Regions from separate parts of the Ruminococcus hominis genome, predicted to be linked through region 2. Evidence: predicted binding sites of a transcription regulator. Region 2 holds the regulator's gene; each other region holds the start of a gene.
What was found. The regulator HrcA, encoded in region 2, represses chaperone genes, less so after heat shock. The targets are predictions, from matches to a motif close to TGTTAGCACTCNNNNNNNNNGAGTGCTAACA.
Positions count from the first base shown of each region.

Region 1: H8S40_RS08765 (co-chaperone GroES) is a predicted target of HrcA. The motif match lies at 6,914-6,944, and genes of this name have one in related genera.
Region 3: htpG (molecular chaperone HtpG) is a predicted target of HrcA. The motif match lies at 5,779-5,809, and genes of this name have one in related genera.
Region 4: H8S40_RS03920 (Hsp20/alpha crystallin family protein) is a predicted target of HrcA. The motif match lies at 1,977-2,007, and genes of this name have one in related genera.

Region 1 covers NZ_JACOPE010000001.1:1,982,454-1,990,861, reverse strand. The annotation lists gene H8S40_RS08795 (NTP transferase domain-containing protein) at 1-365, shown strand, start outside; gene H8S40_RS08790 (YifB family Mg chelatase-like AAA ATPase) at 565-2,097, shown strand; gene dprA (DNA-processing protein DprA) at 2,100-3,206, shown strand; gene topA (type I DNA topoisomerase) at 3,259-5,337, shown strand; gene codY (GTP-sensing pleiotropic transcriptional regulator CodY) at 5,646-6,425, shown strand; gene H8S40_RS08770 (hypothetical protein) at 6,537-6,848, shown strand; gene H8S40_RS08765 (co-chaperone GroES) at 6,970-7,257, shown strand; gene groL (chaperonin GroEL) at 7,344-8,408, shown strand, end outside.
Region 2 covers NZ_JACOPE010000001.1:1,642,890-1,651,297, forward strand. The annotation lists gene H8S40_RS07305 (heavy metal translocating P-type ATPase) at 1-150, opposite strand, end outside; gene H8S40_RS07310 (metal-sensing transcriptional repressor) at 189-494, opposite strand; gene H8S40_RS07315 (Mrp/NBP35 family ATP-binding protein) at 645-1,475, opposite strand; gene H8S40_RS07320 (NUDIX hydrolase) at 1,528-2,031, opposite strand; gene H8S40_RS07325 (Hpt domain-containing protein) at 2,145-2,489, opposite strand; gene dnaJ (molecular chaperone DnaJ) at 2,502-3,701, opposite strand; gene dnaK (molecular chaperone DnaK) at 3,888-5,753, opposite strand; gene grpE (nucleotide exchange factor GrpE) at 5,803-6,438, opposite strand; gene hrcA (heat-inducible transcriptional repressor HrcA) at 6,456-7,511, opposite strand; gene hemW (radical SAM family heme chaperone HemW) at 7,723-8,408, opposite strand, start outside.
Region 3 covers NZ_JACOPE010000001.1:1,968,901-1,977,308, reverse strand. The annotation lists gene H8S40_RS08735 (DUF5688 family protein) at 1-436, shown strand, start outside; tRNA gene H8S40_RS08730 (tRNA-Arg) at 640-711, shown strand; gene H8S40_RS08725 (deoxyribonuclease IV) at 755-1,654, opposite strand; gene argS (arginine--tRNA ligase) at 1,757-3,523, shown strand; gene H8S40_RS08715 (alanyl-tRNA editing protein) at 3,622-4,812, shown strand; gene H8S40_RS08710 (CPBP family intramembrane glutamic endopeptidase) at 4,805-5,749, shown strand; gene htpG (molecular chaperone HtpG) at 5,952-7,994, shown strand; gene H8S40_RS08700 (PadR family transcriptional regulator) at 8,352-8,408, shown strand, end outside.
Region 4 covers NZ_JACOPE010000001.1:888,904-897,311, reverse strand. The annotation lists gene H8S40_RS03930 (SAM-dependent methyltransferase) at 1-64, opposite strand, end outside; gene H8S40_RS03925 (DnaJ C-terminal domain-containing protein) at 201-1,244, opposite strand; gene H8S40_RS03920 (Hsp20/alpha crystallin family protein) at 1,380-1,838, opposite strand; gene H8S40_RS03915 (ABC transporter ATP-binding protein) at 2,041-3,780, opposite strand; gene H8S40_RS03910 (ABC transporter ATP-binding protein) at 3,782-5,536, opposite strand; gene H8S40_RS03905 (TetR/AcrR family transcriptional regulator) at 5,716-6,345, opposite strand; gene H8S40_RS03900 (helix-turn-helix domain-containing protein) at 6,499-6,606, opposite strand; gene H8S40_RS03895 (hypothetical protein) at 6,830-7,318, opposite strand; gene H8S40_RS03890 (hypothetical protein) at 7,336-8,100, opposite strand; gene H8S40_RS03885 (acyl-CoA thioester hydrolase/BAAT C-terminal domain-containing protein) at 8,126-8,408, opposite strand, start outside.

The sequences.
Region 1 (8,408 bases), 340 kb from region 2:
GTGATGAGATTGTCAGACAATATGGGGAAACTCGTATGAGGGCAACGGTAAAGGTAAGACTTACAAATCGCAAACCTTTCTTTGGACCAGGAATGGTAACACTTCTTAGAGAAATCGAAAGTCTGGGTTCAGTAAGAGAAGCATCAGAAAAAACAGGAATTTCATATAGTAAAGCCTGGTCAATGATCCGAGATGCAGAAAAAGAGTCCGGACAAACACTCGTAGAGAGACAACCCGGAGGAAAGTTTGGTGGAGCTGCCAATGTATCAAAGGCCGGGAAAGAGATGTTGGAGAAATATGAACAATTAGAGCAGGCAGTAGAGAGTTATACAACAAAAAAATATCAGGAAATTTTTCAAAATTAGAATTGACAATCCGTCAGATTCAAGTTAAGATACAAAGAAAGAATAAAGCTTGTAATGTAACATAGCATTTATTCTTTCTTTTTTAAACATGCATGTTATAAATATCCGCTGAAGAATTCTTTGTCAGCGAACATCAGAAAGACCATTTTCGGTCGAAGAATCCAATTTAGTAAAGTAAATAAAGAAGGGAAGTGCGTACATGGGATTTAGTACAGTACTGTCTGCATCTGTATTTGGGCTTAAAGTAGAGCTCGTAAATGTAGAAGCAGATGTAAGTAATGGGCTCCCAATGTTTCATATGGTGGGCTATTTGTCGTCAGAAGTAAAAGAAGCGACAGACAGAGTACGAACGGCAATTCACAATTCAGGAATGGAATTTCCGGCAAAAAAAACAATTATAAACCTTGCTCCGGCAACGATTAAAAAGCGAGGTGCAGCGTTTGACCTGCCGATTGCGGTGGCAATTTTAACAGCATTGGGACAGCTTGAGCAAGCATCAGTAGAAAACATCATGATGCTGGGAGAATTAAGTCTGGATGGAAATGTGAAATCTGTCACAGGTGTTCTTCCGATTGTACTAGAAGCGAAAAAAAGGGGAATCAAAACTTGTGTTTTACCAAAAGCAAATGTCTTAGAAGGTGCATTAGTTGAAGGAATGAAAGTAATCGGAGTGGAAAATCTGGAAGAAACGGTCTTGTTTTTAACAGGGGAAGCGAAAATTAATGCGACGCTATGTTCGTCAAAAGATAGAGGTGAAAATCTTGAACCACCATTAGATTATAGTGATGTTTATGGACAGGCTGCTGTGAAAAGAGCAACGGAAATTGCCGTGGCAGGAAATCATAATTTATTGTTGATCGGACCTCCGGGCAGTGCAAAATCTATGATTGCAAAGAGAATTCCAACAATATTTCCGGAAATGACAAGAGAAGAGAGTATAGAAATTACAAAAATATATAGTGTGTTGGGAATGTTGGAAGAAACAGACCCTCTTATTTGTACAAGACCATTTCGAAGCGTACATCATACAGCAACAAAAACATCCTTGGTTGGAGGCGGAAGAATTCCAAGACCGGGTGAAATCAGTCTGGCACATAGCGGCGTTCTATTTTTAGATGAATTACCGGAGTTTTCAAGAGAGGTACTGGAAGTGCTGAGACAACCATTAGAAGAGCATCAGATTCGGATTGCAAGAGCACAGGGAACATATCAGTTTCCGGCTAATTTTATGCTGGTCGGAGCGTTAAATCCCTGTCCTTGCGGATGCTATCCCGATTTGAACAAATGTCGGTGTACAGAAAGAGAAATACAGCAATATATCGGAAAATTAAGTCAGCCATTTCTTGACCGGATGGATATATGTGTGGAGGCACCGAGAGTGGAATATCAGGTTTTGAAAGAAAAAAGAAGAGAAGAAAAATCTGAAGAGATACGAAAACGTGTTTCAAAAGCAAGAAAAATACAGCAAATACGATACCAATCAACAGGAATTTTAACGAATGCAGAATTGGAAGGGAAACAGCTAGAGAAATATTGCAGACTTGGAAAAAAAGAAGAACAAATGATGCGACAGGCATTTTCAAGGCTCGGTTTAACTGCACGAACATATTATAAAATATTGAAGGTAGGACGTACAATTGCAGATTTAGATGAGTCAGAAAATATTGAGCTGAGACATTTGCAGGAGGCCATAGGATATCGGGCTATGGATAAAAAATATTGGGGGAAATAGAAATGATACAAAATGAAAAAAAATATGAATATTGGCTGGCTTCTATTCAGAATTTGTCAGATAATAAAAAACATAAATTGAGAGAGCATATGAATTCTGCCAAGCGTGCTTATTATATAGAAGAAACAGAATTAAACACACTAAATTTTTTGTCGGAAAAGGAAAAAAATGTGATAAAACAGGCACAAAAGGAGTTGAATCCGGATTATGTGCAAGAAGAGTTGGAGAAAAAAGGAGTTTCTGTTGTTTTACGGTTTGAAGAAAAATATCCACGACAATTGCAGTCGATACCAGACAGACCATATGCGATATTTTATAAAGGAAGTTTGCCAACAACAGAAAAATATAGTGTGGGAATTGTAGGGGCGAGACAGTGTACGCCATATGGAGAAAAATATGCTTTTGAATTTGCACAGCAGCTTGCACAACATCGGGTGCAGATTATCAGCGGTCTTGCGAAAGGAATTGATGGAATTAGTCAGAGAGGAGCATTGATGGGAGGCGGACAAACATTTGCAGTCCTTGGCAATGGTGTGGACATTTGTTATCCAAGAGAAAATATCGGTCTGTATCATGATATTATCGAACAAGGTGGTGGAATTTTATCAGAATTTCCACTTGGAGCGCCACCTTTGGGATTCCAATTTCCAAAACGGAACAGAATTATCAGCGGTCTTTCAAATGTGTTATTGGTTATAGAAGCAAGAGAAAAAAGCGGCTCATTGATTACTGCTGATATGGCACTGGAGCAAGGGCGAGATGTCTATGCATTGCCCGGACCAATCAACAGTGCTTTGAGTTCGGGATGTAACCGGCTTATATGGCAAGGTGCAGGTATATTGTTATCACCGGAACAATTACTGGAAGAACTTGGGATTATAAATGTAGCAGAAAGTGTCGAATTTAAAGAAAAAGAACAAGAAAAGAAAAAAGTGCTTGAAACAAAGGAAAATTTGGTGTATAGTTCAGTTGGTCTTTATCCTAAAAGTGCGAATCAAATTATGGAGGAAACAGGACTACAGGTTTCTATCGTTTTTCAAATTTTGAGTGCATTACAGATACAAGGCTTAATTCGGGAAATATCAAAAAATTATTATATAAAAGTATGAGAAAGCTAGATGAATGGCAGAAATTCTGCCTATAATGGAGGAAAATGTTTTTATGGCACATTATCTTGTTATTGTGGAGTCACCTGCAAAAGTAAAAACAATCAAGAAATTTTTAGGAAGCAATTACACAGTGGCAGCTTCAAATGGACATGTAAGGGATCTCCCAAAGAGTCAGCTCGGTATCGATGTGGAGAATGATTATGAACCGAAATATATTACGATCAGAGGAAAAGGAGATATTCTTGCAAATCTGAGAAAGGAAGCAAAAAAGGCTGATAAAGTGTTTCTTGCAACTGACCCGGACCGTGAGGGAGAAGCTATTTCCTGGCATCTTGCAGCGGCGTTAAAATTGGACGACAAGAAGATGCGTCGTATTACATTTAATGAGATCACAAAAAATGCAGTCAAAGCATCATTAAAAGCTCCAAGAGAGATTGATATGGATCTTGTGGATGCACAGCAGGCACGTCGTGCATTGGACCGTATGGTTGGATACAAGATCAGTCCACTGCTTTGGGCAAAAGTGAAGAGAGGCTTGAGCGCAGGTCGAGTACAGTCTGTTGCACTGCGTATTATTGCAGATCGTGAAGATGAGATTAATGCATTTATTCCGGAAGAATATTGGACATTGGATACAATTTTAAAAGTAAAAGGTGAAAAACGTCCATTGACTGCAAAATTTTATGGAACGGTTGACAAAAAAATAACGATTCATTCAGAGGAAGAGATGAATCAGATTTTGAAAGAGCTGGAGAATGCAGAATATAAAGTGACAGATATAAAGACAGGGGAGCGTTCAAGAAAAGCACCTCTGCCATTTACAACAAGTACATTGCAGCAGGAAGCATCAAAGGTGTTAAATTTTGCAACACAGAAGACAATGCGTATTGCACAGCAGTTGTATGAAGGAATTGATGTCAAAGGGAATGGAACAGTCGGTGTCATTACCTATCTGCGTACAGATTCAACACGAATTTCAGAGGAAGCAGATGCAGCAGCAAGAAGTTATATTTCAGAGACTTATGGCAGTGAGTTTGTAACGGAAGGCAGTACAGAGAAAAAGACAGGTAAGAAGATTCAAGATGCGCATGAAGCAATCCGACCTTCTGATATTACAAGAACACCAGCATCATTGAAAGACTCTTTGACAAGAGATCAGTTTAGATTATATCAGTTGATTTGGAAACGTTTTACTGCAAGTAGAATGAAACCAGCAGTGTTTGAAACAACTTCTGTAAAAATCGGTGCGGCAAAGTATGTATTTACAGTATCTACATCAAGATGTGTGTTTGAAGGATTCCGCACAGTTTATACAGAGGCTGATGAAGAAAAGGAAGTAAGTAATGTTCTTGTGAACGGATTGAGTACAGAATCTGTTCTTACAAAGAAAGAGGATGAAACAAAACAACATTTCACACAGCCACCGGCACATTATACAGAAGCATCTCTTGTAAAGGTATTGGAGGAGCAGGGAATTGGACGACCAAGTACGTATGCACCGACAATTTCAACGATCATTGCAAGACGATATGTTACAAAAGAGGGCAGAAACCTGTATATGACAGAAATCGGAGAGGTTGTAAATAATATCATGAAGCAGTCCTTCCCAAGTATTGTGGATGTGAGCTTTACAGCAAATATGGAAGGGCTTCTGGATATGGTAGAAGAAGGAAAGGTCGCATGGAAAGAAGTAATCCGTAATTTCTATCCGGATTTGGATGAAGCAGTTCAAATTGCAGAAAAGGAACTGGAGAGTGTTAAGATTGAAGATGAAGTTACAGATGTGATATGCGAAGAGTGTGGACGTAATATGGTTGTAAAATATGGACCACATGGAAAGTTCCTCGCATGTCCCGGATTCCCGGAATGTAGAAATACAAAACCATATCTTGAGAAGATTGGAGTTCCGTGTCCTGTTTGCGGCAAGGAAGTTGTAATCAGAAAAACGAAAAAAGGAAGACGTTACTACGGATGTGAGAATAATCCGGAATGTGAATTTATGTCTTGGCAGAAACCATCGAAAAAGAAGTGTCCGAAATGTGGAGGATACATGGTTGAAAAGGGAAATAAGCTGGTTTGTGCCGATGAAAAATGCGGATACGTAGAGACGATTGAAAAAGAGAACGCATAATAAAAAGTTTATCTAAGTCGAGAAGACTCCCACTTCTTTAGGTGGTGAATAATAGCAAACTTGTCTCAGTGGGAGTCCAATCTCCGACTGAGATAAACGCTCCGCGAGGATGCGCAGTGATTCTGATAGGAATATGTCAGCTTCGCTGACCAGAATCACGCGCCAAGTCTCACGGACGTTCGACTTGAATGAAATATTCAAAAGAAATATGAGCACTTTGATTGAAAAGTTAGGAATTGTATGATAATATACCCTTATATGGTGATTTAATATGAGTTGTACATACAATTCGGACATGGAGGAAAATGATGAGTGTACAGTTATTAGATAAAACAAGAAAAATCAATAAATTATTGCATAACAATAATTCGAGCAAGGTTGTATTCAATGATATTTGCGCTGTCATGACAGAAATTCTTGATTCGAATGTACTGGTTGTAAGTAAAAAAGGAAAAGTTTTAGGTACAAGTAAATCAGTCAATGTAAAAGAAATCAAAGAATTATTGGAAGAACGTGTGGGCGCTCATATCGATAAGATGCTGAATGAACGTTTGCTTAGCATTTTATCTACAAAAGAGAACGTCAATCTTGAGACTCTTGGATTTTCAGGGGATGTTGTGAAAGGCTATCAGGCAATTATCACACCAATCGACATTGCAGGAGAGCGTCTTGGAACGTTATTTATCTACAAGCAAAATGAAGGATATGAGATTGACGACATTATTTTGAGTGAGTACGGAACAGCGGTAGTCGGACTTGAGATGCTTCGTTCAGTTAATGAGGAAAGCGCAGAAGAGACAAGAAAAGAGCATATTGTTCAGTCTGCGATCAGTACATTATCTTTCTCAGAGCTTGAGGCAATTGTTCACATTTTTGATGAATTGAATGGAACAGAAGGAATCCTTGTGGCAAGTAAGATTGCAGATCGCGTCGGAATCACAAGATCAGTAATCGTAAATGCATTGCGCAAATTTGAAAGTGCAGGAGTTATTGAATCGCGTTCTTCAGGAATGAAAGGTACTTATATCAAAGTGTTGAATGATTATGTATTCACAGAATTAGAGAAGATTAAAAAAGAAAGAATGTAATTTGAAAGTTCAACCAGAAAGGGTATCAGTATTCTGATGCCCTTTCGTTTTCAGAAAAAAGATCCATTCATAATTTTTAAAGGTGTAGAATAATATAAAGGAGGACCGAAAATGTACGAAGGAAATGCAGTTGCGCTGCAAATGATAAAAACAATTTCGGCGGATGGAGTATTTGATGATGCAACACATCGTTGTCAGGTGTTCCGCTACGATATGGAAGAAGATTATATTTATTTGAAATTGAGAGAGAACGATCTTAAAGCAATTTCACTTGATGCAAAATATCAGTGTTATATTTCAACCAGAACAGAACTGCTATCCTGCAGTGGAGTAGTAAAAGAACGTTATCAGTCAGAAAACGGTAATATACTGGTATTTCGGATTGAAAACGGGTTTTATGTTTTAGACAGAAAGAACAAATAAATATAGATAAAAAATTTATAAACTCTGTTGACAAATAGTTAGCAGAGTGTTATTTTATATTCATGGGTTAGCACTCGAGAGAAATGAGTGCTAATAAATAGCTTTTTAAGGAGGAATTACAATGAAATTAGTACCATTAGGTGATAAAATTGTATTGAAGCAGTTAGAAGCAGAGGAAACAACAAAGTCTGGTATTGTATTACCTGGACAGGCAAAAGAAAAACCACAGGAAGCAGAAGTAATTGCAGTCGGACCTGGCGGTAATATAGATGGAAAAGAAGTAACAATGCAGGTGAAAGTCGGAGATAAAGTTATTTACTCTAAATATGCAGGAACAGACGTAGAGCTGGAAGGCGAGAAATATATCGTTGTAAAACAGAGCGATATCTTAGCAATCGTTGAGGCATAATATAGAAGAATAAAAAGGCGGAGAACAGTATCCGCTTTTTAAAATGAGAAGCAGAATTTGCAAGATAGAATTGGAGGAGTTATATCATGGCAAAAGAAATTAAATATGGTGCAGAAGCCAGAGCGGCATTAGAAGCAGGTGTGAACAAACTTGCTGATACAGTAAGAGTAACAATCGGACCAAAAGGAAGAAACGTAGTATTGGATAAATCTTTTGGAGCACCACTGATTACGAATGATGGTGTTACAATTGCAAAAGAAATTGAACTTGAAGATGGATTTGAGAACATGGGAGCACAGCTTATCAGAGAAGTTGCTGCGAGAACAAATGATGTGGCAGGAGATGGTACAACAACAGCAACAGTTCTCGCACAGGCAATGGTTAATGCAGGAATGAAGAACCTGGCAGCAGGTGCTAACCCAATCGTACTTCGTAAAGGTATGAAAAAAGCAACAGACAAAGCTGTAGAAGCAATTGCAGATATGAGCAGCAAAGTAACAAGCAAAGAGCAGATTGCAAGAGTTGCAGCGGTATCTTCAGGAGATGAGTCTGTCGGACAGATGGTAGCAGATGCAATGGAAAAAGTTTCTAACGATGGAGTTATTACAATCGAAGAATCTAAAACAATGCAGACAGAGCTTGACCTTGTGGAAGGTATGCAGTTCGACCGTGGCTATATTTCAGCTTACATGGCAACAGATATGGAGAAGATGGAAGCAGTTCTGGATGATCCATATATTTTAATTACAGACAAGAAGATTTCTAATATTCAGGATATCCTTCCTGTTTTGGAACAGATTGTTCAGTCAGGAGCAAGACTTTTGATCATTGCTGAAGATATCGAAGGAGAAGCACTTACAACATTGATCGTAAATAAATTGCGTGGAACATTTAATGTAGTAGCTGTAAAAGCACCGGGATATGGTGACAGAAGAAAAGAAATGCTTCAGGATATCGCTATTTTGACAGGTGGTCAGGTGATTTCAGAAGAACTCGGTATGGATCTTAAAGAGGCTACAATGGATCAGCTTGGACGTGCAAAATCTGTAAAAGTTCAGAAAGAGAATACAGTTATCGTAGATGGCTGTGGAGATAAAGAAGCTATCAGCGGAAGAGTTGAACAGATTAAGAAAGCAATCGATGAGACAACA
Region 2 (8,408 bases):
CTTTTCAGCGGATGCTGTACCTTCTACACCCATTGAATTTGTAAGTAAACTTACTGAACAATTGGTAACACCCGGAACCGCAGACACTGCTTTCTCTACTCTGGAACTGCAGGCAGCACAACTCATTCCTGTAATATTATATTGTTCCATACCTTTTCACCTCTCGTTGTTGTAAATCCATTGTTCAATCATTTCATCAATTTCTGTAATGTATTTACCAGTTCATTTATCGTTTCATCTTTACCTGCACGTATATCATCTGCTACACAAGTACGAATATGATTCGAAAGGAGTACTTTATTAAAGCTGTTAAGTGCTGCATTTGCCGCAGATACCTGAATTAATATATCCGGACAATACGCATCCTCTTCTACCATTCTTTTAATTCCACGAATCTGACCTTCTATTCTACTTAGTCGATTGATTAAATCTTTATATTCTTTTTCACTACGCTCTTTTGTCTTATGGCAACAGCATTCGTTTTTTTCATCCATATATATCATCTCCTTTACATCTCTACAAAGATTATATACCCCCATATGGTATATTGCAAGTCCTAAAAATATTTTTGATCGAAATAAAAAAGCATAGATTATAACTTTATCGAAATAATCCATGCTTTTTATAATGATTGGTAAATAAAATTAAAGTTCAATATCTTTTATATACGGATTTGTTATATCATAGAAACGCTCTTCTTCAACAGCTTCAGCCATTTTTGTATCAATTGGCATTTTTCCTAATACTGGTACACCATATGATTCTGCAATCTCATCTATATGACTTTCTCCAAATATTTTGATTTCCTTACCACAATCCGGACATTTAACATAACTATAATTTTCCACAATACCTAATACTGGTATGTTCATTTGTTTTGCCATACCATAAGCTTTCTTTACGATCATCTGAACTAAGTCCTGTGGAGATGTTACAATTACGATTCCGTCAACTGGGAATGACTGAAATACAGTCAATGGAACATCACCTGTTCCAGGTGGCATATCTACAAATAAATAATCAATATCATCCCAGATTACATCTGTCCAAAACTGTTTTACAACACCTGCAATAATTGGTCCCCTCCAAATAACAGGAGCTTCTTCGTCATCTAATAAAAGATTAACAGACATAATCCGAGTTCCGTCTTTTGCAAGTGCCGGGAAGATTCCCTCTTCGCTTCCTTTAGCCTGCCCATGAATACCATACATTTTTGGGATGGATGGTCCTGTAATATCAGCATCTAAGATACCGACATTATAGCCTTTTTCTCTCATCATACGTGCAAGCGAGGCTGTTACAAAAGATTTTCCAACCCCGCCTTTTCCACTAACAACACCGATTACACGCTTCACACTTGAATATGGATTTGCCGGTTCTCTCATATCAGTTTTTTTACTGCTGCACCCATCTGCATGTGCACAAGTAGCACATGACTCTTCTGAACATCCCTGCGCCTTTGTCTCTTCTGACATATCATATACCTACACTTTCTTAAAAATATATATGGCATAAAGCCATTGTATCTTAATCTTCAAATATTTGACGTATACTGTCATAATGAAGAAAGATTCCTTGTTTTGCATATTGTTTTACTTCATCAATTGTTGCAATTGAAAATTCTGACACTTCTTTATCTTGAACTTTTATATCTTTATCGTCAAAATCTAAAATAAATTTATAAATATCTACGAAATAATTATTTTTCTCTTCTGGGTTGATGCGCTTATAAGAAAAAGCGTAACCACCATCTGCGCTGGAAACATCAATACCGGTTTCTTCCTTAATTTCTCTTATTATAGCATCCTTGGATTCCTCTCCTGCGTTCACTCCACCGCCTGGAACCTCCCACCATCCTGCGGCCCATTCTTTATCCATACGACGACGAGTGATCAGATATCTTCCATCCGATCTTTGCAATACTCCAAGTACGGTTAAATGAAATTCATCTGGCTTCATATTCCAGTCATTTCTTTTCATTGTCTGACCAGTTTTTTCTTTCTTTTCATTATAAATATCCCAAAATTCCATGCTTGATCTCCTCTCGTCTGTTGGTTTATAATCTGCCTTATTATATCACAACGAGCATAAAAAAACCACTGGTAGCATTAAATCTAACAATGGTTTTTATCATTGAAATCACTTTATAATGACTGAATTGCCAAAATTGTTACCTTGTAATCCTCATCTAATTTCTTCAACATTTCAGCCGTAACATCCTGCTTTCCATCACGAAGAGCTTCTGTTACAGCAATACTTGATTCACTTAAATATCCGAGTCCTAAATTCTGACATACACCCTTCAAAGTATGTGCAGCACGAAAGGCTTCGGAATAATTCTGATTATTCAAATTTTCATGTAACTGCTCATAACTTTTGTCATCTAAAAACTTGCCTAAAAATCTTCGTATCAAGTTTTCACTCTGCAATCTTCTTAACACATCCTGATAATCACCGCCACATGATGTGTAACATTCTTCTAATGTCATTACTTGTCTCCTCTATTCCTCAAAGGCCTCTTTCACTTTGTCCATGAATTTTTTCTTGCTTTTCCCTTTATTCTTGTCTGTAGCATCCGTATTTGCAGACTCTTGTTTTAAAGTATTACCGGAAAGCATATCGAATTTTCGCAAAGCTTCTTTTGCTTCAGCACTAAGTTTTTCAGGAGTCTGAATCACTAATGTTACATAATGATCACCTCGTACCTGAGCATTTCGTAAAGAAGGAACGCCTTTTCCTTTTAAACGAACCTTAGTATCTGTTTTCGTTCCAGGTTTTACTGTATAAATAACATCACCATCTACAGTAGGAACGCGAATATCTGCTCCTAAAGCAGCCTGAGCAAATGAAATAGGAACTGTTGAGAAAATATGCATATCTTGTCTCTGGAAAATAGGATGGCGAGATACATTTACTTCCACAAGTAAATCTCCTCTAGGACCACCATTTACACCTGGTTCGCCTTTTTCACGAATTCGCACACTTTGACCATTGTCGATACCGGCAGGAATCGTAACTCGGATTTTTTTCTTGCTTGATGTATATCCTGTTCCAAGACATGAAGAACATTTTTCTTTAATAATTTTACCCGTTCCATTACAATTTGGACATGTCTGCACATTCTGCACAGTTCCAAAAAATGATTGTGACGAATAGACAACCTGACCTTTACCGCCACATTTTGGACATGTTTCCGGAGATGTTCCAGGTTTTGCACCGGTTCCGTTACATGTAGTACAAGGATCCTTTAATACTAATTCCAATTCTTTTTCACAGCCGGAAATTGCCTCTTCAAAAGTAATTCGAATGCTCTTGCGGATATTTGCACCTTTCATTGGACTGTTTGAGGCACGACCACCTCTTCTGCCACCACCGAAAATATCTCCAAAGATATCTCCAAAGATATCTCCAAAATCAGCTCCATTAAAATCAAAGCCACCAAATCCACCGCCGGCTCCACCTGCACCGCCTTCAAATGCTGCATGACCAAACTGATCATATTGACGACGTTTATCTGCATCACTGAGGACGGCATACGCCTCAGAAGCTTCTTTAAATTTCTTTTCAGCTTCAGCATCTCCAGGATTCATATCTGGATGATATTTTTTTGCCAGAACACGATATGCTTTTTTGATTGCTGCATCATCTGCATCTTTGCTTACGCCAAGCACTTCGTAGTAATCTCTTTTTGATTCCGCCATAATCTATACTACCTTTCATTTCTCTTACTAAGTTACATAAACGTTTACAATCTACCACAAACTACAACAAATTGCAACGTGAAAATCTACGAAACCATTTGACCGGTTTCGTAGATAAAGTGTTACTGTCTACAAAATCTGTAAACAGTAACACAATGTGTTTATTTAAATGTGTCATACATTTTATTAAACTTCTTTATAATCTCCATCTACAACATCGTCACCCTGGAATCCTTCAGGAGCCGGACCTGCTTCTGGTGTAGGGCCTGCCTGTGGACCTGCCTGACCAGCTGTCTGTTCATACATCTTTGTAAAGAGCTTCTGAGCGCTTTCCATCAATTTATCTTTTGCAGCTTTAATTTCTGCTACCTGCTCATCTGTAGTCTCTTCTGGAGTAGATTTAGCAAGCAAATCTTTCAATGCCTGACAATCAGCTTCTACAGCTGCTTTATCAGTTGCATCTAATTTGTCTCCGACTTCTTTAATCGCTTTTTCTGTCTGGAATACCATAGAATCAGCTTCATTTCTTGTGTCGATAGCTTCTTTACGTTTCTTATCCTGTGCTTCAAACTCAGCTGCTTCTTTTACAGCTTTATCGATATCAGCATCTGACATATTAGAGCCTGCTGTAATTGTAATATGCTGTTCTTTTCCAGTTCCAAGATCTTTTGCAGATACATTAACAATACCATTTGCATCAATATCGAATGTAACTTCAATCTGTGGGATTCCACGTGGAGCCGGAGGAATTCCATCCAGTCGGAACTGTCCGAGTGATTTATTATCTCTTGCGAACTGTCTTTCACCCTGTACAACGTTGATATCTACGGCTGTCTGATTGTCTGCTGCTGTAGAGAAAATCTGACTCTTCTTTGTTGGAATTGTTGTATTACGCTCAATCAATCTTGTAGCAACACCACCCATTGTTTCGATTGACAATGACAATGGAGTTACATCAAGAAGAAGGATATCTCCTGCGCCAGCATCTCCTGCAAGCTTACCTCCCTGAACAGAAGCACCAAGTGCTACACATTCATCTGGGTTCAGAGATTTGCTTGGCTCTTTACCTGTCAGACGTTTTACTTCTTCCTGTACTGCTGGAATACGAGTAGATCCACCTACAAGAAGAACCTGACCTAATTCAGAAGCTGTGATTCCTGCATCGGAAAGTGCACGACGTACAGGTTCAGCTGTTTTTTCAACTAAATCACGAGTTAGTTCGTCAAATTTAGCTCTTGTAAGATTCATATCAAAATGTTTTGGACCTTCTGCTGTTGCTGTAATAAAAGGAAGGTTAATATTTGTTGTTGTAGCTGAAGAAAGCTCTTTTTTTGCCTTCTCTGCTGCTTCTCTTAATCTCTGAAGTGCCATCTTATCTGTAGATAAGTCTACCCCTTCTTTTGCTTTAAAATCAGCAAGCATATAGTCTGTAATCTTCTGGTCGAAATCATCTCCACCAAGTCTGTTATTTCCGGCTGTAGATAATACTTCAATAACTCCATCACCAATCTCGATGATAGATACATCGAATGTACCACCACCTAAATCGTATACCATGATTTTCTGCTCTTTTTCGTTATCAAGACCATAAGCAAGTGCTGCTGCTGTAGGCTCGTTGATAATACGTTTAACATCAAGTCCTGCAATTTTACCGGCATCTTTTGTAGCCTGACGCTGAGCATCGTTAAAGTAAGCAGGTACTGTGATAACAGCCTCTGTTACTTTTTCTCCAAGATATCCTTCTGCATCAGCTTTCAGTTTCTGAAGAATCATTGCAGAAATCTCCTGTGGAGAATACTTTTTGTCATCAATTGTTACTTTGTAATCTGTACCCATCTCTCGTTTGATTGAAGAGATAGTTTTGTCTGCATTTGTTACAGCCTGACGTTTTGCAGGTTCACCAACAAGACGTTCTCCTGTTTTTGTAAATGCAACAACAGAAGGTGTTGTTCTTGCTCCCTCTGTATTTGCGATAACAGTTGGCTGACCACCTTCCATTACGGCAACACAACTGTTTGTTGTACCTAAGTCAATACCAATAATTTTTCCCATGATATTTGTCCTCCTAATTTATCATTCTAAATTTACTGATTTACTACTTCTAATTTGCCACTTTTACCATGCTGTGTCTTACAACACTGTCACGATATGTGTAACCCTTCTGGAACTCTTCCACGACGATATTCTCGCCGACTTCCTCATCTTCTACGTGCATAACTGCATTGTGAAAATCAGGATTGAATTCCTGACCAACAGCCTCGATTGGTTTTACGCCTGCTTCACCGAGCGTTGTCATTAACTGTTTGTAAATTTTATCCATCCCTTCCATGAAAGGATGTGATTTTTCTTCCTCTGGCACAGCTGCCAGTCCGCGTTCAAAATTGTCCACGACTGGAAGAATTTTATCTATGATATCTTTCGCTCCTATTTCGTACATCTGTTTTTTCTCTTTATCTGTACGCTTGCGGAAGTTATCAAACTCAGCCATTTGACGAGTGAGACGATCTGTTAATTCTTCAATTTTTTCGTCTTTCTTGTCTTTCTTGTTCTTTTTACCAAATAATTTTTTCTCAGATTTTTCTGTCTCTTCTAATGCTTCATCTTCTAAAATTTCTTCTTCGGATCCATCAGCTTCAACAGCCTCTTCTGTTACCTCTTCAGATTCTTCCTCAACAGTTTGTGTGGCTTTTGCTTTTGCCTCTTCTACTGCTTCTTTTACCATATCTTCCTGACTCATTTTTTCCTCCACCAATTTTATTCTATATCCCGTTCGCTTAAATCTCTACGATTTAAAGTGTCCAGTTCATTCTTCAATGTCTGCAATGTTTTCATTACATGTTCATAATCCATACGCTTCGGACCAATAATACCGATTGTTCCACGCATTCCTTCACCTAGCTCATAAGTAGCTGTTACAACACTGCAATCTTTCATTGTCTTGACTGGAGTTTCATCGCCAATATAAACCTGTATTCCTGTATTCTCTTCATTTGAAAGAGTTTCTGTAACCAGTTCTGCAAGCTGTTGTTTTTCCTCAAAGGCACTTATTATTTCCTGTGCACTCTGTTTATCGCTTAATTCCGGATACTTAAAAATATTTGTCGCACCACATGTATAAATTTCCATATCATCTTCTACATGAATAATATCTGCAACAGCATCCAGCACATCGCTGATTACTTTACTGTGAATACCTGCCTGATCTTTTAATCTGGCGATCAGCCCAAGGTTAATTTCCTCAATAGACATGCCATTGAGGGAAGTGTTCAGAAGCATATTCAACTTTAGCATCGTCTCATTGCCTAACTCTTCATCAACTTCGATAATCTTGTTTTTGATTACATTTCCCGTCATTACAATAACTGCAACAATCTGTTCTGGATCCACCTGTGATAATTGAATGAATTTCAATGTATTCTTATGGTTGATCGGAGCAGAAATCATGGTTGCATAATTTGTATTATTTGCAAGTACTCTCGCTGCTTGTTTTAATACTTTATCAACCTTATCAGATTTTTCTAAAACAACATTTTTCAAATCTGATAATTCTTGTTCCTTATCGGCCATCAACATATCTACATATAACCGATATCCTTTATCCGAAGGAATTCTTCCGGCAGAAGTATGTGGTTGGAAAATATATCCCATATCCTCTAAATCTGCCATCTCGTTTCGAATTGTTGCTGAACTTAAATTCAAGTCGGTTGATTTCGAAAGAGTTCTTGAACCTACCGGCTCTCCGGTTTCAAGATAATTCTGGATAATTGCTTTAAGTATAATATGTTGTCTATCTGTTAATTCTATATCCATCTTCTTAAAACCTCCTCTCTCTTCGCTATTAGCACTCCACTTATTTGAGTGCTAACACCTTACAAGTAATAAGATAGCACCTTGATTTCCGTTTGTCAACACTGTTTATCATTTTTTTATAGAAATAAAAATTTATTATATATTTCTATAAAAAAGAAAAAACTCTGACATAAACAATCAAAGTTTTTCTTACTTTTATTAGTATTTGATTTTATGAAAGTAAAAATTCAGATAATACATAATTGCTGATATCCATTCCTCTGTGAGTAAGCATGAGATTATCTTCTTTACTTATTATCAATTCATCTTCTTCCAACCTTTTTATTATATTTCCATAAACTTCCCCAATTTCTTTACCAAAAAACTTGTGAAACTTATTTTTTGAAATTCCAGCTGTTTTTCTCAATCCCAAATACATAAATTCTTCCATTTGATTTTCTAATGTTAAGTATTCATGTTCTATTTCAATCGCTTGTTTTTGATTAATGGTTTGAATATATTTATCTCGATTCTTAACATGATTGAAACGGATTTGTTCTTGTATTTCTGAAGTATTTTTATTTTGAATGGAAATCAGAGAGGCTGCACCAGCACCAATTCCAAGATATTCCACTCTGTCCCAGTATCCAAGATTATGCCGACACTCTTTTCCCGGATATGCATAATTGGATATCTCGTAGCGGTGCATTCCACAACTTTCTAACATTTGAATGGTCATCTCTCCCATTGTATATTCATCATCTTCGGAAGGAAGTTTCCAGTCACCCGCATCAAATTGACCTTTACAATACCACTCATAAAAGTTCGTTCCTTCTTCTAATATCAAACTATATGCAGAAATGTGTTCAGGGTTAAGTGTTAGAATTTTTCTCAGTGTATTTTCCCAGCTTTTTAAAG
Region 3 (8,408 bases), 330 kb from region 2:
TGCAAAGCTTAATGTAAAACGTTTGATTCCTGCAAGACTGATGTATATGCAACATGTGATAGAAAAGCTTTGTGACATATCAAAGACGGAAGAAAAAGATTTGTTGAAAGCAAAATTCCCGCCTGAGAATAAAGAATTTATGTATATTCTGACAAATTCAATTCACCAATTTGGAGCTGCAGTACTTGCTTATCCAAATATTCTGGAAATGGCATCGCGAATTATCGGTGAAGATTTCTATCTGCTGCCAAGCAGTATCCATGAAGTGATTTTGATTCCAAAATCGAAAAGCCCTGATTTAAAAGATTTAAATGAAATGATTAATGAAGTCAATGAAACTCAGGTTCAAGAAGAGGAAGTTTTGAGTGATCATGCATACTATTATGAAAAGAACACACATACATTGATGATGGGAAAGTGTTTGAGTGAAATATAAATATTTTCATTAAAATTGTTTACAGAAAGTGAGTTAAATGGATTAAAGCCAAGGAGGATACTGCGTTACCGTTCACAGTACCTGTGAACAGCAACGATACTGCCTGTCTTCCGGACAGGCAGTATCCAAATCCTCTTTACTTTTAGAAAAAAGTATGTTAAAGTAATGCTTGTGTTCTTGGAATAATCTAAGAATAAGAATTTGCGTTTGTAGCTCAGGGGATAGAGCGCTGCCCTCCGGAGGCAGGAGCGGCGGTTCGAATCCGCCCAGACGCGAGTAAAAAGATGCCGTATAATTTTACGGCATCTTTTTTTTGCTTTAAATTTCTCGAATCAAATCAAGCAGATTCGGATTAAAAGTATTGTTTCTTAACATTTCAATTTCGTATTTGTATGGCGGATAAGATTTTTTCGCATTTTCTAAATCTGGAACATATGGAGTTTCTAAGATTTTAGGGATATTTTCAAAATCTTTATGATGCACAATATAATTCAGCGCATCAAAACCAATCTCTCCAAAACCAATATTAGCGTGACGATCCTTTGCAGCTCCAGGTATATTTTTGCTGTCGTTGATGTGAAAAACAGCAATCTGTTCCTTCCCCAATATTTGATCAAATTTATCGATGACATCATCAAAGTGATGGATAATATCATAACCGGCATCGCTAATATGGCAGGTATCAAAACAAACGCGAAGTTTTTCATTACATATAACACCGTCATAGATACGAGCAAGTTCTTCGAAAGAACGTCCTATCTCAGAGCCTTTTCCGGCCATTGTTTCCAGTGCAATATAGCAGTCAGTGTCGTGTGTGAGTACTTCATTTAAGCCTTTTATAATCTGGGCAGTTCCGATATCAACACCTTCACCAACATGAGAACCGGGATGCAGAATCAAGGTGTGACTTCGGCAGGCAATGGTGCGTTCAATTTCTTTCGTAAGAAATTCTGTTGCAAGTTCAAAAGTTTCTGGCTTGACGGCATTCCCCAGATTGATAATATAAGGTGCATGAACAATGATTTCTTCTATATTGTGGGACGCCATGTACTCCCATGCTGCGTCAATATTTAACTCACTTATATCTTTTCTGCGAGTGTTTTGTGGGGCTCCTGTATAGAACATAAATGTATTGGCGCCGTAGGAAACAGCTTCTTTTGCTGAGCCAAGCAACATTTCTTTTCCTTTCATTCCTACGTGTGATCCGATTTTTAGCATAATTTCCTCCAAAATGATTTGATAAATTTCTTGATAGAACTCATTATAAATGATAGAATAGCTAAATGGAAGTAGTATAAAATGGAACGGAGTGAAAATATAGTGAATACCTTATCTGAATTAATTACAAAAGAAATGGAACAGGCATTTACAGCAGCGGGATATGATGCGAAGTTTGCAAAAGTAACAGTATCAAATCGTCCGGATCTGTGTGAGTATCAGTGCAACGGAGCAATGGCAGCTGCTAAGACATATAAGAAAGCACCAATTATGATTGCGAATGATATCGTTGCAAATTTACAGGACAGTGAATGTTTTGCTCAGGTAGATGCAGTGAATCCTGGATTCATCAACCTGAAATTAAAATCATCTTTCGTGACAGCATTTTTAAATGAGATGGCAGGAGATGACACACTTGGTGTGGAAAAAGAAGCTAATCCGAAGACAATCTTAATTGATTACGGCGGACCAAACGTAGCAAAACCATTGCACGTAGGACATTTGCGTTCAGCAATCATCGGAGAGAGTGTAAAACGTATTATGCGTTTTAAAGGAAATGATGTAACAGGCGATATTCATCTTGGAGATTGGGGATACCAGATGGGTCTGATCATTACAGAGTTGGAGAAACGTCAGCCGGATCTTCCATATTTCGATGAGAGCTTTGAGGGAGAATATCCAAAAGAGGCACCATTTACCATCGGAGAGCTGGAGGAAATTTATCCAACTGCAAGCGGTTATGCAAAAGAACACGAAGAGTATCGTGAGAAGGCATTACAGGCTACTTATCTGCTTCAGAACGGACACAAAGGATATCGTGCGATCTGGAAGCATATCATGAACGTATCAGTTACAGATTTGAAAAAGAATTATAAGAATCTGAATGTTGAATTTGACCTTTGGAAAGGTGAGGCAGACGCACAGAAATATATTCCGGGTATGGTAGAGATGCTCAAAGAAAAAGGGTTTGCACATGTAGATGAAGGTGCATTGGTCGTTGATGTTCAGGAAGAAGGAGATAAAAAAGAAATTCCACCATGTATGATCTTAAAATCAGACGGAGCAGCTCTTTATGATACAACAGATCTCGCAACATTGGTAGAGCGTGAAGAATTATACAAACCGGATGAAGTGATTTATGTCGTAGATAAGCGTCAGGAATTACATTTTGTTCAGGTATTCCGTTGTGCTAAAAAATGTGGTATTGTGCGTCCGGAAACGGGGCTGAAATTCCTTGGATTCGGTACAATGAATGGAAAAGACGGAAAACCATTTAAGACAAGAGAAGGCGGAGTTATGCGTCTGGAGAATCTGATCCGTGAGATTGATGAAGAGATGTATAAGAAGATTATGGATAATCGTACTGTTGAGGAAGAAGAGGCAAGAAATACAGCAAAAACAGTAGGACTTGCTGCAATCAAGTATGGCGATCTCTCAAATCAGGCCTCTAAAGACTATGTGTTTGATGTGGATAGATTTACTTCATTTGAGGGAAATACTGGTCCGTACATTTTGTATACGATTGTACGTATTAAATCAATTCTTGGTAAATATCAGCAGGATGGCGGTATCATTGAAGATTTGAAACTTCAGGAAGCAACAAATGAGTCTGAAAAAGCTTTGATGCTTGAGATTGCAAAATTCAATGAAATGATTAACAATGTTTATGCAGAAATCGCACCACATAAAATTTGTGCATATATTTATGATGTGGCAAACGCATTTAATAAATTTTATCATGAGACAAAGATTTTGGCAGAAGAAGATGCTCAGAAGAAAGCCGGCTATATCGCATTGTTAAAGCTTACAAAAGATGTGCTGGAGACATGTATTGATTTATTAGGCTTTGAAGCACCGGAAAGAATGTAAACAATAAGAAGAAAATGTTTGTATAAACGAATTCTATAAACAACAAATAACAGCCCTTTCCTATATATGGGAAGGGCTGTTGTGAAATGGAGAAAAGAATGACGGAAAAATTATTTTACAAAGACAGTCATATGCAGATGTTTCAGGCAATTGTACAAGAGTGTTGCAAGGATGGAGAAAATTATAAAATCCGTTTGGATCGCACGGCATTTTTCCCGGAAGGCGGAGGACAATATGCTGACCATGGAACTTTGAATGAATATGAAGTGCATGATGTTCAGGAAAAGCAAGGCGATGTGTGGCATTATACTTCGCATCCGTTTGAAGCGGGAGATGTTGTGGAAGGAAAAATTGACTGGCAGGAACGTTTTGAAAAGATGCAGCAACATACAGGAGAACATATTATATCCGGGCTTGTGCATGCAAGATTTGGATATAACAATGTAGGATTTCATTTGGGAGATGATTCCTGTACGATGGATTTTGATGGGGAAATTTCAAAAGAGGAACTGGCGGAAATTGAGTGGAAAGCGAATGAAGCAGTTGTAAAAAATCTGGAAGTACAGGTTACATATCCATCAAAAGAAGAATTAGAAAATATTGCTTATCGAAGTAAAATTGAAATTGAAGGTCAGATTAGGATTGTGACGATACCAGGATATGATGTATGTGCATGTTGTGCACCACATGTAAAAACAACAGGAGAGATCGGACAGATTAAACTGACAAATGCACAGCGTTATAAAGGCGGCGTGAGAATTACGATGCTCTGTGGTTTTCGGGCACTTTGCGATTATAGGAAAAAATTATCAGCAACAAGGCAGATATCTGCAAGTCTCTGTGCAAAAGAGAATGAAACGGCCGAGGCAGTGGAACGTTTAAAAGAAGAAAATAACGCATTAAAACAAGAGTTGGACAGACAGAAAAAAATGTTGTTGGAGTACAAAGTGAAAGAAGTAGATCCGACTCAGAAGATAGTCTGTTTATTCGAAGAAGGTCTGGATGGGGAAGGACCACGATTTTTAATGAATCAGGTATTAGAAAAACAACATGATATTTGTGCTGTGTTTAACAGACAGCCGGAAACATCAGAAGAAGGAATGTTGTCATATCGCTATGTGATTGGAAGCAAAACATTGGATATGAGATTATTGGTAAAAGAACTGAATTCGCAGTTTCGAGGAAGAGGCGGCGGAAAACCAGAGATGGTGCAAGGTTCACTATTTGGAGATGAAGAGAGCTTGAGAGGGTGGATACAAGAGAAAGGAGAGGCTTTGAGAAATGAATAATAAGCCGATAAAAAATCCGTTTTGGTACGTATTTGGCCCACTGTTTGTTTACTGGATTGTAGGAATCTGTGTTAGTATCGGGACAGCGTGTGTACTGGTAATAGGAAATGTAGATGAATTTGCGAAGGTGATAAGTGGAATTGATACAGGGAGTGCAGATGCTATGACAATGGCAATGCAACAGTGTTCATTACTTGCCATGAAGTTAGAATTAAAATATGCACTTGAGATACAGTGTGTAAAAGCAATCTGTTCCATTTTTGCCTGCTCTGTTTTCTATTTTAAAGATCGTAAACGAGAAAAAGAAGAAAATGCACAGATGCCAGAGAAAGCAACCTGGTCTAAATATATATTTTTGTTAGTGTTTGCAGTTGCATATAATATTGGCGTGAGTTGTTTATCTTATATGGTGCAATTAGTGTCAGGAAATAGTAGTTTTCAAAATACGTCGGCAATATTTTATAATTCGAAATTTTGGCTTCAGATTGTCGGATTGAGTATTCTGGTGCCAATTATGGAGGAATTGTTATTCCGTGGGATTATTTATAAAAGAATGCGGACAAAAACTCCATTTTTGAGGGCGGCAATGTTTTCCGCCATTTTGTTCTCGTTTATGCACAGCAATGCAATACAGATGGTAAATGCACTTGTGTTGGGATTGGTTTTAGCGTATGTTTATGATAAATATGGTTCATTTAAAGCACCGGTGTTTACACATATGATTGCCAATTTGACGGCAGTAATAGGAACGAACACGGGAATCTTTAATGGTTTTGCAAAAAGCCCGGAGATACTTGGCGTTACCGTTGTTATATGTACATTTGTGGCAGCAGTGATGTTCACAATGATCCAGAGAATGGATACAGGTCTTAAACCGGAACAACCGTCTGATAAATCAGATGATTCCCAGAAACCGAATCTGGATATGTTCCGTTAATATAGTGTGAATTAATTGAATATAGAAAATGTTAGCACTCGTTTGAATTGAGTGCTAAAAAGTTGTTGACTTTTGGTCATTCTCGTATTAGAATACTCTTTAGATGGTAAAAATGATACTGCTTACAGAAGAATTGCAGATGGTATCATCCAATTAACTTCAGATTAACAGTAAAATGATTTATAAAAGAGGAGTGTTTACTATGACAATGAAGAAAGGTAGTTTATCAATTGACAGCGAAAATATTTTCCCGATTATAAAGAAATGGGTATATTCAGATCACGATATCTTTGTGCGTGAGCTTGTGTCGAACGGATGCGATGCAATCACAAAATTGAAAAAGCTTGATATGATGGGAGAATATGAACTTCCAGATAATTATAAAGCAAAAATTCAAGTGATTGTAAATCCAGAAGAGAAAACATTAAAATTTATTGACAATGGTCTTGGTATGACAGCTGAGGAAGTTGAAAAATATATTACACAGATTGCATTTTCTGGTGCTACACAATTCCTTGAGAAATATAAGGATAAAACAACAGAAGATGAGATGATCGGACATTTTGGTCTGGGATTCTATTCAGCATTCATGGTTGCAGATGAGGTACATATCGATACACTTTCTTATCAGAATGATGCAACTGCTGTACACTGGGTAAGCGAAGGCGGTACAGAGTACGAGATGCAGGATGGAAATAAGCAGGAAGTCGGAACAGAGATCACACTGTTTTTGAATGAAGATTGTCTTGAATTTGCGAATGAATATCGTGTAAGAGAAGTGTTGGAGAAATACTGTTCATTTATGCCGGTAGAAATTTTTTTAAGCAAAGCGAATGCAGAACCGGAGTACGAGACAATCGATGAGGCGGATGTTCTGGACACAGATGAAGTAGTTGAGCATATCACAGAAGAGCCGAAAGAAGGGGAAGAGGGCGAAGCAAAACAGAAAGCAAAAATTGTAAAACGTCCTGTTTCAATCAGTGATATTCACCCATTGTGGACAAAGAATCCAAGCGAATGTACAAAAGAAGATTACATTGATTTCTATAGAAAAGTATTTATGGATTACAAAGAACCATTATTCTGGATTCATTTGAATATGGATTATCCATTTAACTTAAAAGGAATTTTGTATTTCCCTAAGATTAATACAGAGTATGACTCAATTGAAGGAAAGATCAAATTGTATAACAATCAGGTCTTTATCGCAGACAATATTAAAGAAGTGATTCCTGAATTCTTAATGGTATTGAAGGGTGTGATTGATTGTCCTGATTTACCATTGAACGTATCGCGTAGTGCACTGCAGAATGACGGATTTGTAAATAAAGTCGCAGATTACATTTCTAAGAAGGTTGCAGATAAGCTGAACGGAATGTTCAAGACTGACAGAGAAAATTATGAGAAATACTGGGATGATATCAGCCCATTCATCAAGTTTGGATGCTTAAAAGATGAAAAATTCGGTAGTAAAGTAAAAGATTCCATTCTTTACAAAGACTTGGAACACAAATATCTGACTTTGGAAGATTGCATTAAGGCAAATAAAAAAGAAGATGCTGAAACTGAAGAGACAAAGACTGAGACAACAGAAGGAACTGACGCAGCAGAGAATTCTGAACAGGCTGAAAAAGAAAAAACTACTGTTTATTATGTAACAGACGAACAACAGCAGAGCCAGTATATCAACATGTTTAAAGAACAGGGACAGGATGCGATTCTGCTGACACATAATATTGATTCTGCATTCATTACTTATCTGGAGCAGAAACATGAAGATGTGAAATTTATGAGAATTGATGCCGATGTACATGAGTCTTTGAAAGATGAAGTATCTGAAGATGAGAAAGAAGAATTCCAGAAGACATCGGACAGTATCGTAGAGATTTTCCGTAAAGAGCTTGGAAATGATAAGCTGGATGTTAAAGTAGAAAAACTCAAAGATGATAATGTGGCATCGATGGCTGTACTGTCAGAAGAATCCAGACGTATGGCAGAGATGATGAAGATGTATGGAATGAGTGGCATGGATCCAAGTATGTTTGGAACACAGGCAACACTGATTTTAAATGCAAATCATCCATTGGTTAAATTTGTTGTAGAGCATAAGAGAAGCAAAAATGTATCAATTATTTGTAAACAGCTCTATGACCTGGCAATGCTGGCTCATAAGCCATTAAATCCGGAAGAGATGACAGCATTTGTACAGAGAAGCAATGAGATTATGATGCTTTTGACAAAATAAAATGAAGTGACAGGGACATCCTGTATATAGAAGAGAGCAATTTCTGTTAAGAATATTCTTGGTGGAGGTTGCTCTCTTTTTATATATCAGATGTGAGATGACTCCCACCTCTGTAGGTGGCGAGTAACAAATCAGTATCAGTGGTGGGAGTCAATCCCTCATCTGATATAGCCTCCGGCAGGATTGCATGACATACTTCTTCTGCGCATCTCGCAGCAAGAATGCAGAGGCATTCTTGAATAGGAAGAGTTTTCTTATTAACAAACCTAGTTGACAAACAATATTATATGACATATAATATTGGAAAAGAAATAATATTACAAATAGAATAATATGATACATAAATGAGGTGATGGAATGGTATTTAACACAGGTGCTGCCTTATTGGACGCGATTGTTCTTGCTGTTGTGTCA
Region 4 (8,408 bases), 750 kb from region 2:
CATCTCTGCCACTTGTTTTTATTTTTAACAATTTATCCCAATTATACTCATTTATATTCGACATTTTTATTTATTTCCTTTGTGTAAAATGGAAAGGCTTTTGTATAAAGTAAAAAAAGACCTTACACGCTCTGCCTTTATCGTAAATATTATAGCATAGTGTAAAGTCTCTTTCTATTATCCGCGTGTACTATTTTTTATCACGCACACGCTCTCTGATATTCTTTTAATTTTTCTTTTGCTTCTTGATTCAAATATTTCGGCACTTGAATTTCCACTGTGACATACTGATCTCCATGCACGGATGCATTTTTCATGGAAACAATTCCTTTTCCTCTTAATCGAATCTTGCTTCCTGACTGTGTTCCTTCTTTAATCTTGCACATCACATCGCCATACAACGTGTGTACTCTTGCTTCGCCTCCGAATACTGCTGTTGTATATGGAATTTGTATCGTTGTATAAACATCCAAACCTTTTCGTTCATATCCCGGTTTATTGGCAACTGTCACTTTCAAGAACAAATCTCCGGCTTCGCCGCCCTGAAATCCCGGCTGTCCTTTTCCTCGAAGCCGTACACTTTTTCCGGTATCAATACCGGCCGGAATGTGTACTTTTAACGACTGACTGCTTCCATTTGATGGATTTTGTAATGTAATTATCTTATCACAGCCAAATGCTGCCTCATCAAATCCTACTGTTACATCTGCGTGGATATCAGAACCTTTTTGTGGTGCATTTTGATAATATTGCCCGCCAAAGCCTTTGCTTCCGCCACTTCCAAAGCCTTTGAAACCACCGGTACTTCCGCTTCTAAAACTGCCAAAACCTTTGCCGCTTTCATCACCATGGAAGATATTTCCAAACATATCATCAAAAATGTCTCCCATGTCACTGCTGTTGAAATGATATTCGTGATAAGCGCCATTCGCATCTTGATATGCTCCGCTGTAAGAGCCGCCAAAACCAGAACCATAATTTCCTGCATTACCTTGATATGCTCCATTTGGTGTACTTCCGTCAAATGCTGCATGACCAAACTGATCATACATTTTTTTCTTTTCTTCGTCACTTAATACATTGTACGCTTCTGTAACTTCTTTGAATTTCTGTTCTGCTTCTTTATTTCCCGCATTCGTATCAGGATGATATTTTTTTGCAAGCTTCCTATAAGCTTTCTTGATCTCTGAGGCACTTGCACTTCTACTAACCCCTAATACATCATAATAATCCCTCTTTGCCATTCATATCACCTCCTGATATTTTTTCAAAGCATTGCCTTAACAGCATCTATCAACTTATTTCAAATCAACAACACATAAAATTTTCCTCTTATTTAGAAAAAGCTCCCCAGGACTTCCCAGGGAGCTCTTTTTATCCTATCCCTCAATGGTTACAAAGTGGTTTGCTTCCACTTCTTTCTTCTCCTCTTTCTTCGGGATATCGAGTGTCAAAATACCATTCTCAAATTTTCCATGAATATCATTCTCTGTAACATCTTTACCTACATAGAATGTACGGCTTGTGCTTCCTGAATAACGTTCCTGTCTGAGGTATTTTCCTTTTTTCTCTTTCTCGTCTTTTTCAAGACCTTTCTCTGCGCTGATAGTCAAATAACCATCTTTCAATTCTACCTGAATCTGATCTTTCTTGAATCCCGGTAAATCTACTACCAATTCATATCCATCATCATGTTCTTTAATATCTGTTTTCATTACATGTGCTGCATGTTTTCCATACAACTTTTTCTCTACATCCGGGAATGAAAAATTCATCCAGTTATCCCAATCGTTCCAATCATTTAAAAAACTTTCTCCAAAAATACTAGGTCTTAACATAAGTCATCTCTCCTTTTTTTGAATCCATATATGTTAGCACTTTTGATTTGCAAAAGTGTTGTATTCTTGAACTTTCGGATCTGAGGCTTTCTCTTTTATTTCCCTCTTCCTTTGTTCTAGTTGTACTATAGCACCTGTTATTAGCACTGTCAAGAGTTGAGTGCTAATTATTTTGTGAAGATTTTGTGAACGCCTTGATTTCTCAGTGCACCAGTTTCCAACTTACCGCCTGCTGCCTTGCATCCACAAATCTCTTATAAATACCTTCCTGCTTCATTAGTTGCTCATGTATTCCCTGCTGCACAATTCGTCCTTTGTCAACAACCACAATCTGGTCTGCATGTCTAACTGTTTTTAATCTGTGGGCAATCATAATAATCGTTTTTTCCTTTGTAAGTGCATCTACTGCATCCATCAGCTCCTTTTCATTCTCCGGATCAACATTTGCCGTTGCTTCATCCAATATGACGATTGGCGCATCCTTCATAATCGCTCTGGCTATCGAAATACGCTGCTTCTCACCACCGGAAAGTGTGGCTCCTCCTTCTCCGATCACTGTGTCATATCCATTCGGAAGTTTGCTGATGAAATCATGACAACATGCTTTCTTCGCCGCTTCCACCACTTCCTCATGACTTGCATCCTGGCGTCCGAATTTAATATTATTCTCAATGGTGTCTGCAAACAAATACACCGACTGAAACACAAATGAGAAATTACTCATCAGACTGTTCATGCTGTAGTCTTTTACATTCACACCTCCAAGTGTCACTTCCCCGGAATCCACATCCCAGAACCTGGCAATCAGATTGCAAAGTGTTGATTTTCCTCCACCAGATGGTCCAACGATTGCTGTCGTCGTTTTCTGCGGAATAGAGAGCGATATATCATCAATGATCTTCCGTTTGTCATAAGAAAACGAAACATTAGAAAGTCTGATATCGTAATTTTCCGGCTGAATCTCTTTGCCGTCGATATCCATGGTATCCAGCTCCAATATTGCATTTGCTTTATCTACACATACACTTACCACATGTAAAAGAGATGAATAATTTCCTGCACATTCCAGACTGGCATAAAGCATAAATGCTGAAATTGTCATACCGATCGCATAGACCGCACTCATAGTTCCATTAATATAAAAATATGCACTGCAAGCCACGATCACAGCACCTGTAATTTTTGTTATCACACTTTGCAGAAAATGATAGGGCACAAACAGCATTTCCATCTTTGTATTGATCTTTTCACATGCTTCATTTGCATCATTTAATCTTTTCGCCTGTTTCCCAAGCAAGTTATATGATTTAACTTCTGATATTCCCTGCAGATACTCCATGATCTGGTTTACAAGCTCCGTATCGCATACCACTTTTTGCTCTGAATCTTTTTTACCCGCATTCTGCATCACAGAATTGACCCCAAAGAAAATAAGTACTCCTGCTGCAGCTATCAGTCCGATTCTCCAGTCAAAAATAAACAGCATAAGAATGATCATTGATGTTTCCAGAATTCCCTGCATTGTCAGCATAACCACTCTCGCAGCCACATCGCCAAGTATTTCCATTGTATTGGTTGTAATGGAAGAAATTTCCCCGATACTATTGGAATTGAAATACCCCATCGGCAGATATCGCAGATGTTCTGCAATCTTGATTCTCATAAAAGCACTTGCATTATATCCTCCCTCTGTCTGAAGCACTGTAGAGTATCTCTTGCAGATTACATCGACTACAATTGCAAGAACCATAATCGCAACGGAGCCTCCAATATATTTTCCTGTCGGTTTCTCACTCAGCAGACCAATCAGTATGTACATAATAGCCGGAATCTTCATTGCTGAGGCAAGATCCTCTATGAGTCCGATCACTATCGACAGTTTAAATTTATTGCCATTTTCTCTGCCTGAAAAACGAAAGAATTTTGCCAGAATCCCAAACATATCATTCTCCCTCCTTCACCGTATCTTTTACAGAAATATGGGCATTCCACATTTCCTTATAAAGCGGGCATGACACCAGAAGTTCCTCATGTGTGCCATGTGCTGTTACATTTCCATCATTTACAACAAAGAGCTGGTCACTGTCCTTAACAGTAGAAAGTCTGTGTGCTATTACGATCAGGGTCTTCCCTGCTACCAGTTTTGCGATAGAATTCTGCAGAATTGCCTCATTTTCCGGATCTGTGTAGGCAGTTGCCTCATCAAGGATCACGATCGGAGCATCCTTTAACATTGCTCTTGCAATGGAGATACGCTGCCTCTCGCCACCTGACAGATGTCCTCCTGCACCTCCTACAACCGTATCAAATCCATTCTCCAACTGCATGATAAATTCATAGCATCCACTTTTCTTTGTCACCTCGATGATCTGTTCATCTGTAGCATCCGGATTTCCTTGTCTAATATTTTCACGGACTGTTTCATTAAACAGATAATTGTCCTGTGCAACATATGCAATTTTCCGATTAAAATCTGCAAATGCCAGTTCTTTGACATCAACTCCACCGATTTTGATGCTTCCGGAATCCACATCCCATAGGGACGCAATCAGCTTTGCGATGGTCGACTTGCCGCTTCCGGAAGGTCCTACGATTGCATTTACCGTTCCTGCTTTCAGCTCCATAGTTACTCCGTGCAGGATTTCTTTGTCGTGATAACCAAATCTGACATCTTCAAGAGTAACGGAGTTGTCTTTTGGAACACTTTTACTTTTCTCTGGACGTTCAAGCTCCGGCTGTTCCAGAATTCCTGCCACTTCACCAACAATCACTCCGATCTTGCCAAGATCATCTGTATAGGAACCCACTGTGATCAACGGTCCAACGATTCCAAGTGATAAAATAATACAGATGACAAAATTTGAAATCGCAAGTGTTCCATTGGCTACATAATGTGCCCCAAACGGCAATACCGTAAGAAGCGTATAAGGTGTGACCACCATCATCAGTCCATGAAAGATCGAGCACCGTTTCATCCAGGAAATAAAGGAATCTGCATATTCAAAAGCCGCCTTTGTAAATTTTGCATAAGAACTTTCTGTCTTTCCAAATGCCTTGATCACTTCGATTCCGTCAATATATTCCACTGCCGCATCATTCAGATCTTTTGTTGTCTGAACCGTTCTCTCGAAGCTTGGTTTATAATCCATCATCATTCCAAAATAGGAAAGAAATCCCACTATAACCGGCACCAATGACCAAAGTGCCAGTCTCCAGTCTGTCAGGAAGAAATAAATCAAAATCACAATCGGTGCCAGCAGATTGGACGTGAATTCCGGGACAATATGCGCCAGTGTTGTCTCGATACTGTCGATTCTTTCCACCATAATATTTTTAAATGTACCGGAAGGTGTGTCTTTCACATAGCCAAGAGGTACCCGCGCCAGCTTGTCACAGCAAGATTTTCTTATATTTGCAAGTACTGCAAACGTTGCTTTATGTGACAATGCTGTCGAAAGTGAATGAAGCAGTTCTGCAATGATAAACGATAATGCAATCAGAACCGCTTTTGCAAGATATATTTCAAACTCCTTTTCACCATTTAAAAACAGCTTTACTACATCTGCAATAATAAAATACGGCAAAATCTTAAAAATCACATTTCCTATTGCAAGTAACACACTCCACACATAGGCAATTCTTTTTTGTCCGGCCCACGTCAGGATCCAGCTGACTGCCGACTTCTTTTTTTCTTTCACATCTTTTCACTCCTTACGTTCGTTTTATTGTTTTACCTTCTGTTAGTTTGCGCTAACCAACATATAATAAAATAGGTGGTCTACTGGCATCAACCACCTGATATTATTATCCTGTCTGAACTTTATTCAGAAATCCAAAACCTGCAACACATACAATCTATTCCGGATTCTTACATCAGTTATACCGGAAACTCAATATTCCACAATCGCTCCCAGCCACCTGTATTAAATTCTTTCAGTTGATCTACATTTTTCTTTGCAGTCTCTCTATCTATATCATGCTCAATAATCTGAAATACTGATGAAAAAAATCCCGTATAGATCATATGCATAAGGCTTTCCTCTACAATCGGTATTTTCACACCGTTCTCTTTCATCTTTTCCATATAATTCAAGCTGGACTTCATTTCCCGCTCTACCATATTGTGTATGAATAGTTCAAATTTTCCACTGTCTCCGCATTTCAACAATAATCTAAAATTATCATAATGATCATAGATATAATCAACCATCTGTTCCATCCCATCACTGGATGTATCCGACATATTCCTTGTCTGGTCACTGGCTGAAAGCTTTTCAAACGCCTCAACAATCTGATCATAAATCTGATAAATATGTTCCATATAGGGATCTGTCAGTGCATCAAAAAGTGCCTCTTTCGTCGGATAATATTTGTAAAATGCGCCAGTAGTAAGCCCTGCATCTTTTACAATATTTCTTAAAGATGCTCCTGTCAAACCCTCTTTCAGGAAATGTTTTCTGGCTGTATCTAATATGTTTTTCTGTGTATCTTCTGCTTTCGTCGACATTCTTTTCGTATCCTCTAAACTTCTTTTTAAAATATAACAGTACTATATAACACTGTTATATTTTAACTCATTACAGGAATTTGTCAAGTCTACTGTTTAGATTTTTTATTTTTCCTTGTATTCAGTTTCCACTTAGCAGATACTGGTCCTATGTCAAGACCAGCGAAATTCTTTCTTCTTTAAAAGATTATAGACTGTCGGTCTGCTGACTCCCAATATCTCCTGTAATTCCTGAACTGTATAACATCTTTTTTCTGACATATCTTCATCCTCTTTTCTATAAAATATGCAGGAAAAATAATTCCTTCATATATCGAAAGGGACAGCACATGTTTAACAGCGGTCAAAAATACTTTTTTTGCATTACTTTTTCCAAATCAAAAAAGAGCATACGGATTTCTCCATACACTCTATAAAAAGTTCATAATTAAATACACCTCTGTCTCTACAACAAAATATTTTTACTTAATGAAACTGAAATTTATCATATTTTACCAAGTAATTCCACAATCCCTGCTACTACAAATGCAACCACCAAATACAGTACAGTAGCCGCCCCTCGTTTTACCAACACAGTCTTCCAAGGCTTTACATACGGAATTCCTTCCATACCATCTATATGCCAGATTCTGCTGTGCGCCACCCATAATCTGTCAATCACAATACCATCAAACCAGTTCATGACCACAAGAAAAAGACAGGCTTGAAGATATGCCGTTTTAAAATCCATAACATGATTCCAAACAGAAATAATCAAGATCAGAGCCACAAATATAATAATACAAAATGGTATCATAAACCACTTTGACCTTTTCATCACAGTTTCTTTATCAGCAATTCCACGTTTCTGTGCTTCTTCTACATATTCTTTTGGATAAAAATATAAACAGTTACGCCCGTCGTTCCTCACTGCACATTTTATCAGGGATGCATACAGCAGACAGTACAATACATTTTGCAACAATAATAACATTTTTCTGATACCTTCTTTCAAAATACCAATTCAGGTAATCTATCTGTCTCAATAATTTTTTTGAGCATTCTGGCAAATCCTTCCGGATTTTGGATTTGATACTGCATATGGTTAAATCCCTCAAAAACGGGAAAGTTACCGTGTATATAGGTCTGCATCACTGCATTTCTATATTTAAAATGTTCTTCTATACTTCCAAATTCCCAAAATGTATGTTTCTGCAATTCTTCTGACAGTTCTGGAAATGGTTTATCTTCCAAGCTGTCTGCCAGCTGTCTTCTCAGATTCCCATATGTCAAGTTCTTCCCTGCCTCTATAAAATAGGGTTTAATTTTGTCATCGTCACACCACATGATTCTCTTTAGTGTCTTTCCTTTTGACCAATATAAACTTTTCATTGCTATATATAAGAACGGGACCATGATTCTGCGAGTTGCTTTTCCAATCTGGGCAAACTGTCCGCCATCAAAAAAAACATGCTTTACCGTTATTTTTGTCTCTGTCAGGAATGCCATGGCAAGATCTGCACCAATCGAAGATGCAACTGCAAGTTCTATCTCTTTGATTCCATGATTTTCCAGAAATCGTACAATTTGCTGTATTTCATCTCTTTTACTTTGATATCTCTGCCCAGAGCAATACACGGTTGATGTTGGCATAATACAGTAATATTTTTCTTTCATTTTCTCTGCAACCGGCATACTACTTTCCCCAATTACTCCCATTGCATGGAAAAACAAGATGACTGGATTTGATTTATTTCCTATTGTTTTAAATACCATACTTATACCTTCTATCTATTTTAATCTATCTTTCTGTACTCTTCCATTCAGCAACAGCATTTCTCACCCGCTGGTCAATATCCAGCCGTGCTCTCTGGCATTCTTTCGGATACTTTCTTGCCGCCTGAAATGCCAGTTTCATAAAGATTCCAGAACCAATTGGCAGCATCGTCTTTAACATACTCTCCGGAAATACGAAATGGGTCGCATGCTCGTAAATAACAGACTCCAACCTGCATGTGTGGGGACGATCTTTCATACGCAGCTCCATACGGCGTATATATTTTGCAGTATCCCACAACACATCA